2 regions of the Amedibacillus sp. YH-ame10 genome follow, and region 1 is predicted to be linked to the other one. Evidence: predicted binding sites of a transcription regulator. Region 1 holds the regulator's gene; the other holds the start of a gene.
The links. Region 1 encodes HrcA, which represses chaperone genes, less so after heat shock. Its sites were predicted from a motif close to TTTTAGCACTNNNNNNNNNNNAGTGCTAAAA; they were not measured.

Region 1 (4,450 bases):
TAATCCACTTGTATTTTGAATTGTAATAGATTGTTCTTTACCAGTTCCTTTATCTTTTGCGGAAACATGTACGATACCATTAACGTCAATATCGAAGGTAACTTCGATTTGAGGTACACCACGACGTGCTGGCGCAATACCATCCAATTTAAACATACCTAATTCTTTGTTGTCGTTTGCCATTGGACGTTCACCCTGTAATACACGGATATCTACTGCTGGCTGGTTATCAGCTGCAGTTGAGAACACTTGTGATTTACTTGTTGGGATAGTTGTATTACGTGGAATCAATACTGTCATAACTCCACCCATTGTTTCAATACCTAAGCTCAATGGAGTAACGTCTAACAATAATACGTCTTTTACATCTCCTTGGATAACTCCACCCTGAATTGCTGCACCCATTGCTACTACTTCATCAGGATTTACAGAACGGTTTGGTTCTTTTCCTAATACACTCTTCACTGCTTCTTGAACAGCAGGGATACGAGTAGATCCACCTACTAATAATACTTGGTGAATATCATTTTTTGTAAGACCAGCATCACGTAATGCATTACGTACTGGTTCCATTGTGCGTTCTACTAATGTCTTTGTCATTTCATCAAATTTAGCACGTGTTAAAGTTGCTTCAAAGTGAAGAGGTCCATCTGCACCTGCAGAGATAAATGGTAAACTAATCTGTGTTTGAACAACACCACTTAAATCTTTTTTCGCTTTTTCTCCAGCTTCTTTTAAACGTTGCATTGCCATTGTATCTTTACGTAAATCAAAACCTTGTTCTTTCTTGAATGTATCTACCATCCAATCAACGATCACATTATCGAAGTCATCTCCACCAAGTTTTGTATCTCCGTTTGTAGATAATACTTCAAATGTACCATCTGCCAACTCAAGGATAGAAACGTCAAATGTTCCTCCACCTAAGTCATATACAAGAACTTTTTGTTCTTTATCTGTTTTATCAATACCATAAGCAAGTGCTGCAGCTGTTGGTTCATTGATGATACGTTCTACTTCTAATCCAGCGATTTTACCAGCATCTTTTGTAGCTTGACGCTGTGCATCGTTGAAGTATGCAGGTACTGTAATAACTGCTTTTTCAACTTTTTCACCTAAATAATCTTCTGCATAACCTTTTAAATATTGAAGAATCATTGCAGAAATTTCTTGAGGAGTGTATTGTTTCCCTTCCATTTCTACTTTGTCATTTGTACCAATTAAACGTTTGATAGAACTTACTGTGTTTTTGTTTGTTACTACCTGACGTTTTGCAGCGTCACCAACGATTCTTTCACCGTTTTTGTAAGCCACAACAGATGGAGTTGTACGATTTCCTTCTGGATTTGTAATTACTTTACATTCTCCACCATCCATTACAGACACACAACTGTTTGTTGTACCTAAGTCAATACCAATAATTTTACTCATGTTCATTTCCTCCTATTTTATTCACTTACTTTTACAAGTGTAGCGCGTAATACGCGATCTTTTAACATATATCCTTTTTGAAGCACTTCCACAACAATTCCTGATTCCACACCTTCTATCGTTTCTTGCATCAATGCTTGATGGATGTTTGGATCAAATGGTTGATTCAACGCTTCAATTTCTTTAACGCCTTCTTTATCTAGTACGGCGATCAACTGCTGATAAATCATTTCAAACCCTTTTACATAGTTTTTTAATGCTTCATCTTCGCTCTTTACATTAAGCGCACGCTCTAGGTTATCAATAATTGGTAATACTTCAGAAGCAAATCCTTGAATACGATATTTACGAACATTGTCTGCTTCACTTTGTAAACGTTTCTTCAAGTTTTCCGCATCTGCATATGCTTTGAAATAAGCATTCTTACTAGCGGCGATTTCTTCTTTTAATTTTATAATTTCTTCTTCTAATTCTTCAATTTTCTTTTTCTTACCAAACTTACTAGATTTTTTATCTTCCTTGCTTTCTTTGGAAGCCTCTGCCTGTTCTACTTCTTTGTTTTCTTCATTAACAACTTCTTCATTGCATTCACAATCACATGTTTCTTTTTCTACTACATCTTTTTCGTCCTGCATGTTGACCTCCTATCGTTCATTCCTATACATATCTTCAATTACTTTACTCATATACTCCATCAACGCAACCACACGGTTGTATTGCATGCGAGTAGGTCCAACAATCATTAGCTCCCCTTGTTCATCATCATTGATTTTGAACTTCGAAGAAATGACCGCCACATTGTTGACTTGAATAAGTTCATGTTCTCCACCAATTTCAATTGCCATGTTTCCTTCATGATTCGCAATCTGACGAAACAAAGAACTATCTTCTAGCATTTTCATCAATTCCTTTAACTTCTCTATATCCGCAAATTCCGGTTGATAGAGCATGTTGGATTGACCGCTACAATACACATTGTTTGTCGCAAATCGCATAAATGCGTTCACAAAGGCTTCAAATAACACTTCATGACGAGCTACATGAGATGCAAGCAATGGCTCAATCTCATTCATACGTACTACAATTTCATTGATTGGGGTTCCTGCTAACTTATCGTTCAATAAGTTACAACAAGTTTTGATATCCTCTACACCAACATCTGTATTAAAGTTAAATGTCTTGTTCTCCGTATGCCCATGGTCTGTGATAAAGACTGCCACAGCACTTCTTTCGCTCAAAGGGAACAATTGAATATGCTGTAAGGTTTGGGTACGACTTTCAGGACCTAATACAATGGATGTTAAGGATGTCATCTGAGAAAGTATATCACAACTCTTCTTGACGATTTCCTCTATGGAGTAATGACGCTCACTGAAGATTTGCGTTAAAGAATTCTTAACGGTATCGTCTAGTTGCTTCTCCATTAGATGTTCAACATAGAAGCGATATCCCTTGCTACTTGGGATACGACCACTTGATGTATGGGTCTTTTCTAGCAACCCTAGTTCTTCTAACGCTGCCATTTCATTACGAATCGTAGCACTTGAGCAAACAAAATCTAACATATCCATCAAGGACTTGGAACCAACGGGTTCTGCCGTTCTCGTGAACTCATCAACGATGGCTTTAAAAATCAATGTCTGACGGTTTGTTAACATTCCATTCACTCCTTTCTAGCACTCATCCTCTATGTCTGCTAATAGTATATGACAGTTTTTTAGCACTGTCAACACTTTAGTGCTAAAAACATCAAATTAACATCATTTTCCATAATGTAGAAAGGACCCATTCCTATTTTGTATAAGAATGAATCCTTTATTTGCTAGTATAATGAACTTCCAAACATTACCGTATAGCCTATCTATTCTATTAATATTCTCAGATAAAACTACAATCAAGATATTCCTGACATCTGTTATTTAAAATTTAGACATTCTATTCCTTATATAAATGCTTGTATAAAGTAAAAACAAATGTGTACAATATGCGTTGATTACCTCCACATAAGCTTTGTTATTTAAAAGACAAAGAAGACAAACAAAACCTAGAAGTAAACAAATGATACTAATAGCGTATAGTTTTGCATTTACATAGTTCTTATGTATTAGGAAAAAGAGGACAAATACCATGATAAACGCCATCGTATATTGAACTTGCATTTGGTTACTAAAGACACAATATGAAGTGATAAAAATATGTAATGTTATGAGAGCAATTTCATATTTATATTTAAAAGTTTTACTTAAAGTTTCCATACGATCTCCTTTAACTGAATATTATGAACAAAGTTTTCAACACCCTATGTAGACTTATGATAACAATGACAGTATACCATATATTTAAAATACTCGATATGAACGATCGAATTCTAAAAGATCCGCATCGATATATTTTTCAATCACATTGGTTTGATTCTTTTGAAACATCTCTGGAAGCTTTCTTTTCTGTAACCAGAAATTCAATGCACATAGTCCGATTCCCTCGACGATTGCTAGAAGAATATTCACCTGCAACACAAAGAATAATATCGCAATCACTACAACTAATAGAAGTCCACTGATAATAAGTAATTTGCGATTGATATTTGCGTATGTTTCTGTTAGAAAATCTGTATATTCACGAACAAACGCTACTACTTCATCACGGAAGGTATAAGGATGCATATCTAAAAACCTAGGTCTTTTCTTCTTTGGCTTTTCGTAACATTCTTTCATCCATAAAATACGCATAGCACAATATCTTGCTGCATTGCGATTGCCTTCACTCTCGTATGTTTTGCCTTCCATATACATGATATTTACATATTCATCGATACTTACTTCAGCTTCACGATTTTCCAATAATGTACGCAATTGTTCTTTCTTGGCATCGGATAAAACTTGTTTTGATGCATCAAAGGAAGCGTAGATTTCTTGTACTTCTTTTCTCCAGTTTAAGCTAACTTCTTCTAATTGTTCATGTTCCATAAAAATACCTCACAAGTAGTGCTATTATAGCATACTTTATGAGGTATCGTATA
Region 2 (4,450 bases), on a different contig from region 1:
TTGCTCTTTACAACTATTAAGTTAATGATACTACCTTGTATATATTGTTTGATTTTAAATCTGTTTCATATTCCAATATTGTTTCAAATTATATTAGTTTTGATGATGGCTATGCCAATACCATCCAATACCATTGTTTATGCAAGTCTTTATAACAAGAATATAGATTTGGTAGGGCATGTATCTATTCTCACAAGTATACTTTGTGTTTTCACAATCCCTTTACAATACCATCTTGTTTTGTTTTTAAACAGTTGTTTCGTATAATATTGGCATTTACTTTATACAGTCGTTTATAATCGTATACATACAGAATGCGTGCGCGTAGCACGTTTTTCTATTTAAAATTTAACTGTAAGATCAACACAATGAAATAGAGCATTTCGATACAACCTCACATATGATAGAAAAACTATGTGATATAGATAAATTCATTGATAATAGTGCTTAAATATGGTATATTATCTTATGCTTGGTCGAAAAAGGAGAATTCATGGATACGTATTATGAAGATATATTGAGCAAAGTGAAACAATTGATGGAGGAAGAAGACTTTCAAAGTGCTTATAAGATTTTGGAAGAAGAACTTTCTATGCCCTATATTCCAAGAAATATGGAGGCAAAACTCATCGAAGCTTACAATGCATGTCGTAGTGAATTAAAACTCAATCAAAGTAAGGTTTATGAGGAAGAAGATGTCGATGTGATGCTCGCTGGATCACTTGAAGAACAGTTTCTAGCGATTGAGCAGTTAAAGAAAAGTAATATTCGTAATCATTTTGAAGCAATTCAAAACTATTTGTCTGGAGATGTGAATGTGTTGGTTCGAGCAATGCTGATTGAAGCAATGATGGAACAAAACATTACGGATGAATTCACGAGTAAAGTAGAAGGTATGGATGTAACATTCTCTCCTTGTGCCATTGAAATGCCAATGGAGGCAGAAGGAGTTAGTGCTGCGATCAATATCTTACGCGAATGGTTTGAAAACGACAATCCAACCTTCACCATTATGTGTGTAGAAACACTTGTAAAGGAAGCTTATATGCGTTTACCTTTCAATATTGATGAAGATGAAAAAGAGGCTCTAGCCTGTGCGATTGCTCGTTACGTATTCTTTGCTCATGAAGAATTTGATGCATGGAAAGCATTCAGTGAAGAAAAAGAACTTGCACAATATGAGGGTTATGAATTATTATTAAGTACGTATGATATCTTATAAAGAAGTAAATGAGTTGTCGTAAATATAGTAGGAGGTATGGACAATGAGTTCAACATGGGAATTAAAAGAAAAATCAACAGGAGAATTAACAACAAGTGTCGATGGTGAAGCTTGGAAAGCAGCACAAAAGAAAACTTACAACAAAATGGCGAAAAAAGTGAACTTGCCAGGATTCCGTCCAGGTCAAGCACCAGCTGCATTAGTAAAAAAACAAATTAGTACACAGAGTGTATTAATGGAAGCAATCGATGAAGTAGCGGGAGAAGCATTATCTGCAGCTATTAAAGAACATGACTTATGGGTAGTTTCTCGTCCTTCTTTGGATGTTGAAAGTATCGATGAAGACAAAGTTACTTTCAAATTTATCGTTGCGGTAAAACCAGAAGTTAAACTTGGAAAATTCAAAGGTTTAGATATTAAGAAAGACGAAGTTAAAGTTGATGATGCGGATGTAACTGCAGATGTTGAACGTTTAGCTGAACGCTTTGCGGATTTAGTAGTAAAAGAAGAAGGTAAAGTTGAAAACGGAGATACAGCTGTTATCGATTTTGAAGGATTCAAAGATGAAGTACCTTTCGAAGGCGGAAAAGGTGAAGACTATCCATTGGTAATCGGAAGTGGTTCCTTTATTCCTGGTTTTGAAGAACAAGTACTTGGTATGAAGAGTGGAGATACAAAAGATCTTAACGTAACTTTCCCAGAAGAATACCAAGCTGCAGAACTTGCTGGTCAACCAGTTGTGTTCAAAGTAACTGTAAAAGAAATCAAATCTAAAGTATTACCTGAAATCAATGATGAATTGATCAAACAGGCGAAAATTGAAGGTGTTGAAACAGTTGATGCATATAAAGAATATGCTAAGAAAAACTTAGAAGAATCAAAAGAACGTGAAGCTACGCAGAAGTTTGAAAATGATATTTTAACTGCTGTTACAGAAGCTAGTGAAGTTGAAATTCCTGATGTTATGATCGAGGATGAAACAGATAACTTAGTTCGTGATTTCGAACAACGTTTACAATCACAAGGATTTGGAATGGAACAATTCTTACAAATCACTGGAAACACTGTAGAAGGTATCCGTGAAGAAATGAAGAAAGACGCTTTTGGAAAAGTAAAAGTACGTCTTGTATTAGAGGCAATCGCTGCTGAAGAAAAAATTGAAGTAAGTGAAGCTGATATTGAAAAAGAATTAGAAACTGTTGCGAACACTTACAACATGCCATTAGAAAAAGTAAAAGAACTTATTTCTGGTGATGCTATTTCTTATGATTTACGTATTCGTAAAGCATTAGATTTGATCAAAGAATCAGCTGGTAAGTAATCTTGAAAGACGCCTTACGCGTCTTTTTTCTTTCCTGTTTCTGATGCTGTTTTAAAAGTGTGGAAACATGTGAAATTAGCACTAAATAGTTGACAGTGCTAATAGAATATCATATACTATTAGCAGACATAGAGGAAGAGTGCTAGTATGCATCTATTTTCTAAGCATATGAGTGGATTCTCCATATGTTCTATGTGACAATCTATTTGAAAGTAATATAATAAGTTATGAGTTTGTGATATGCAGTGTAAGCTATGATAGACACTGTAACTTAGAAAGGAGTAATGAAGATGAGTGAACAAGAGTTGATCCCTACACTTCCATTGGTATGTACACGTGGTGTTATTGTATTTCCAGATCAGGAAGTCATTATTGATGTAGGAAGAGATAAATCGATTCGTGCTATCGAAGAAGCACAAGAGAATGAGCAAAGCCAAGTTGTTTTGGTTGCGCAAAAAGATCTTGCACTAGAAGAACCGAATATAAATGATTTATATGCATTTGGTACTTTATGCCAAATTAAGCATGTACGTCGTATGGAAGGTTATTTACGTGTAAAGTTTAGAGGAATTCAAAGAGTTGAAATTCAAACGGTTACCAATGATGATACGATGATGAGTACATCCTTTGTAGTTCGTAAAAATATTGCACAGGATGGTATGGAGGAAATTGCATTAGTTCGTAAAATTGCTAAGCAATTTGAAGAAATTGAAGCTGTTTCTCAAGCGATTCCAAAAGAAATGATCAATGAATTAGCAAAAGGGGTATCTGCGCCACAACTTGCAGATCAGATATCTCAGTTGTTTCCTTTTACATTAGAAAAACGACAAGAATTACTTGAAACATTAGGTATTAATGATCGTTTATTCTTAATCCTTCAAGAAATTGAAAGTGAAAAAGAACTATCTGAAATCGAAAATAAGATTAACGATAAAGTAAAAACGCGTATTGAAGAAAGTCAAAAAGAGTATTACTTACGTGAGAAAATGCGAGCGATTAAAGAAGAATTAGGAGATGTACCAGATGGTGATCAAGATGTAGAAGCAATTCGCAAACGTCTTGAAGAAAATTCTTATCCAGAAAATATCAAAGAAAAAGTTCGTGATGAATTATCACGTTATGAAATGTTACCAGCAGCAAGTGGTGAAACTGGTGTTATCAAAACGTATATCGATTGGTTAATGGATTTGCCTTGGTGGCAAGAATCTAAAGACAATGATGATTTAACAAAGGCAAGTGATACACTTGACGCAGATCATTATGGATTAGAAAAAGTAAAAGAACGTATTTTAGAGTATTTAGCTGTAAAGCAAATGACGAATTCTTTAAAAGCGCCAATTATTTGTCTTGTTGGTCCTCCAGGAGTTGGTAAGACATCTCTTGCTAAATCTGTGGCAAGAGCATTGCAACGTGAATTTGTGAAAATATCTTTAGGTGGAGTAAAAGATGAATCTGAAATACGAGGACATCGTAGAACTTATCTAGGAAGTATGCCAGGACGATTCATTCAAGCAATGAAAAAAGCTGGCACTATCAATCCTGTCTTCTTAATCGATGAAATCGATAAGATGGCAAGTGATTATAAAGGGGATCCAGCAAGTGCTATGCTAGAAGTGTTAGACCCTGAACAAAACTCTTTCTTCTCTGATCACTATATTGAAGAAAACTACGATTTAAGTAAAGTACTTTTTATTGCGACAGCAAATTACTTGGAAAACATTCCAAATGCATTGCGTGATCGTTTAGAAATTATTGAGTTATCTTCTTATACAGAACTAGAAAAGATTGAAATAGCGAAACGTCATCTTGTAAGTAAACAATTGATTGAGAATGGTTTAAAACCATCACAAATGAAATTGGAAGATGACATGATTACTTATCTTGTGCGTTATTATACAAGAGAGAGT

Region 2: a site for HrcA is predicted at 2,617-2,647, ahead of lon (endopeptidase La). Genes of this name have one in related genera too.

Annotation. Positions count from the first base shown of each region.
Region 1 covers NZ_JBSPFA010000005.1:72,588-77,037, forward strand. The annotation lists gene dnaK (molecular chaperone DnaK) at 1-1,431, opposite strand, end outside; gene grpE (nucleotide exchange factor GrpE) at 1,449-2,066, opposite strand; gene hrcA (heat-inducible transcriptional repressor HrcA) at 2,076-3,089, opposite strand; gene ACWG42_RS03255 (hypothetical protein) at 3,771-4,397, opposite strand.
Region 2 covers NZ_JBSPFA010000032.1:8,116-12,565, reverse strand. The annotation lists gene ACWG42_RS12410 (AEC family transporter) at 1-267, shown strand, start outside; gene ACWG42_RS12405 (DUF3196 family protein) at 494-1,222, shown strand; gene tig (trigger factor) at 1,266-2,543, shown strand; gene lon (endopeptidase La) at 2,834-4,450, shown strand, end outside.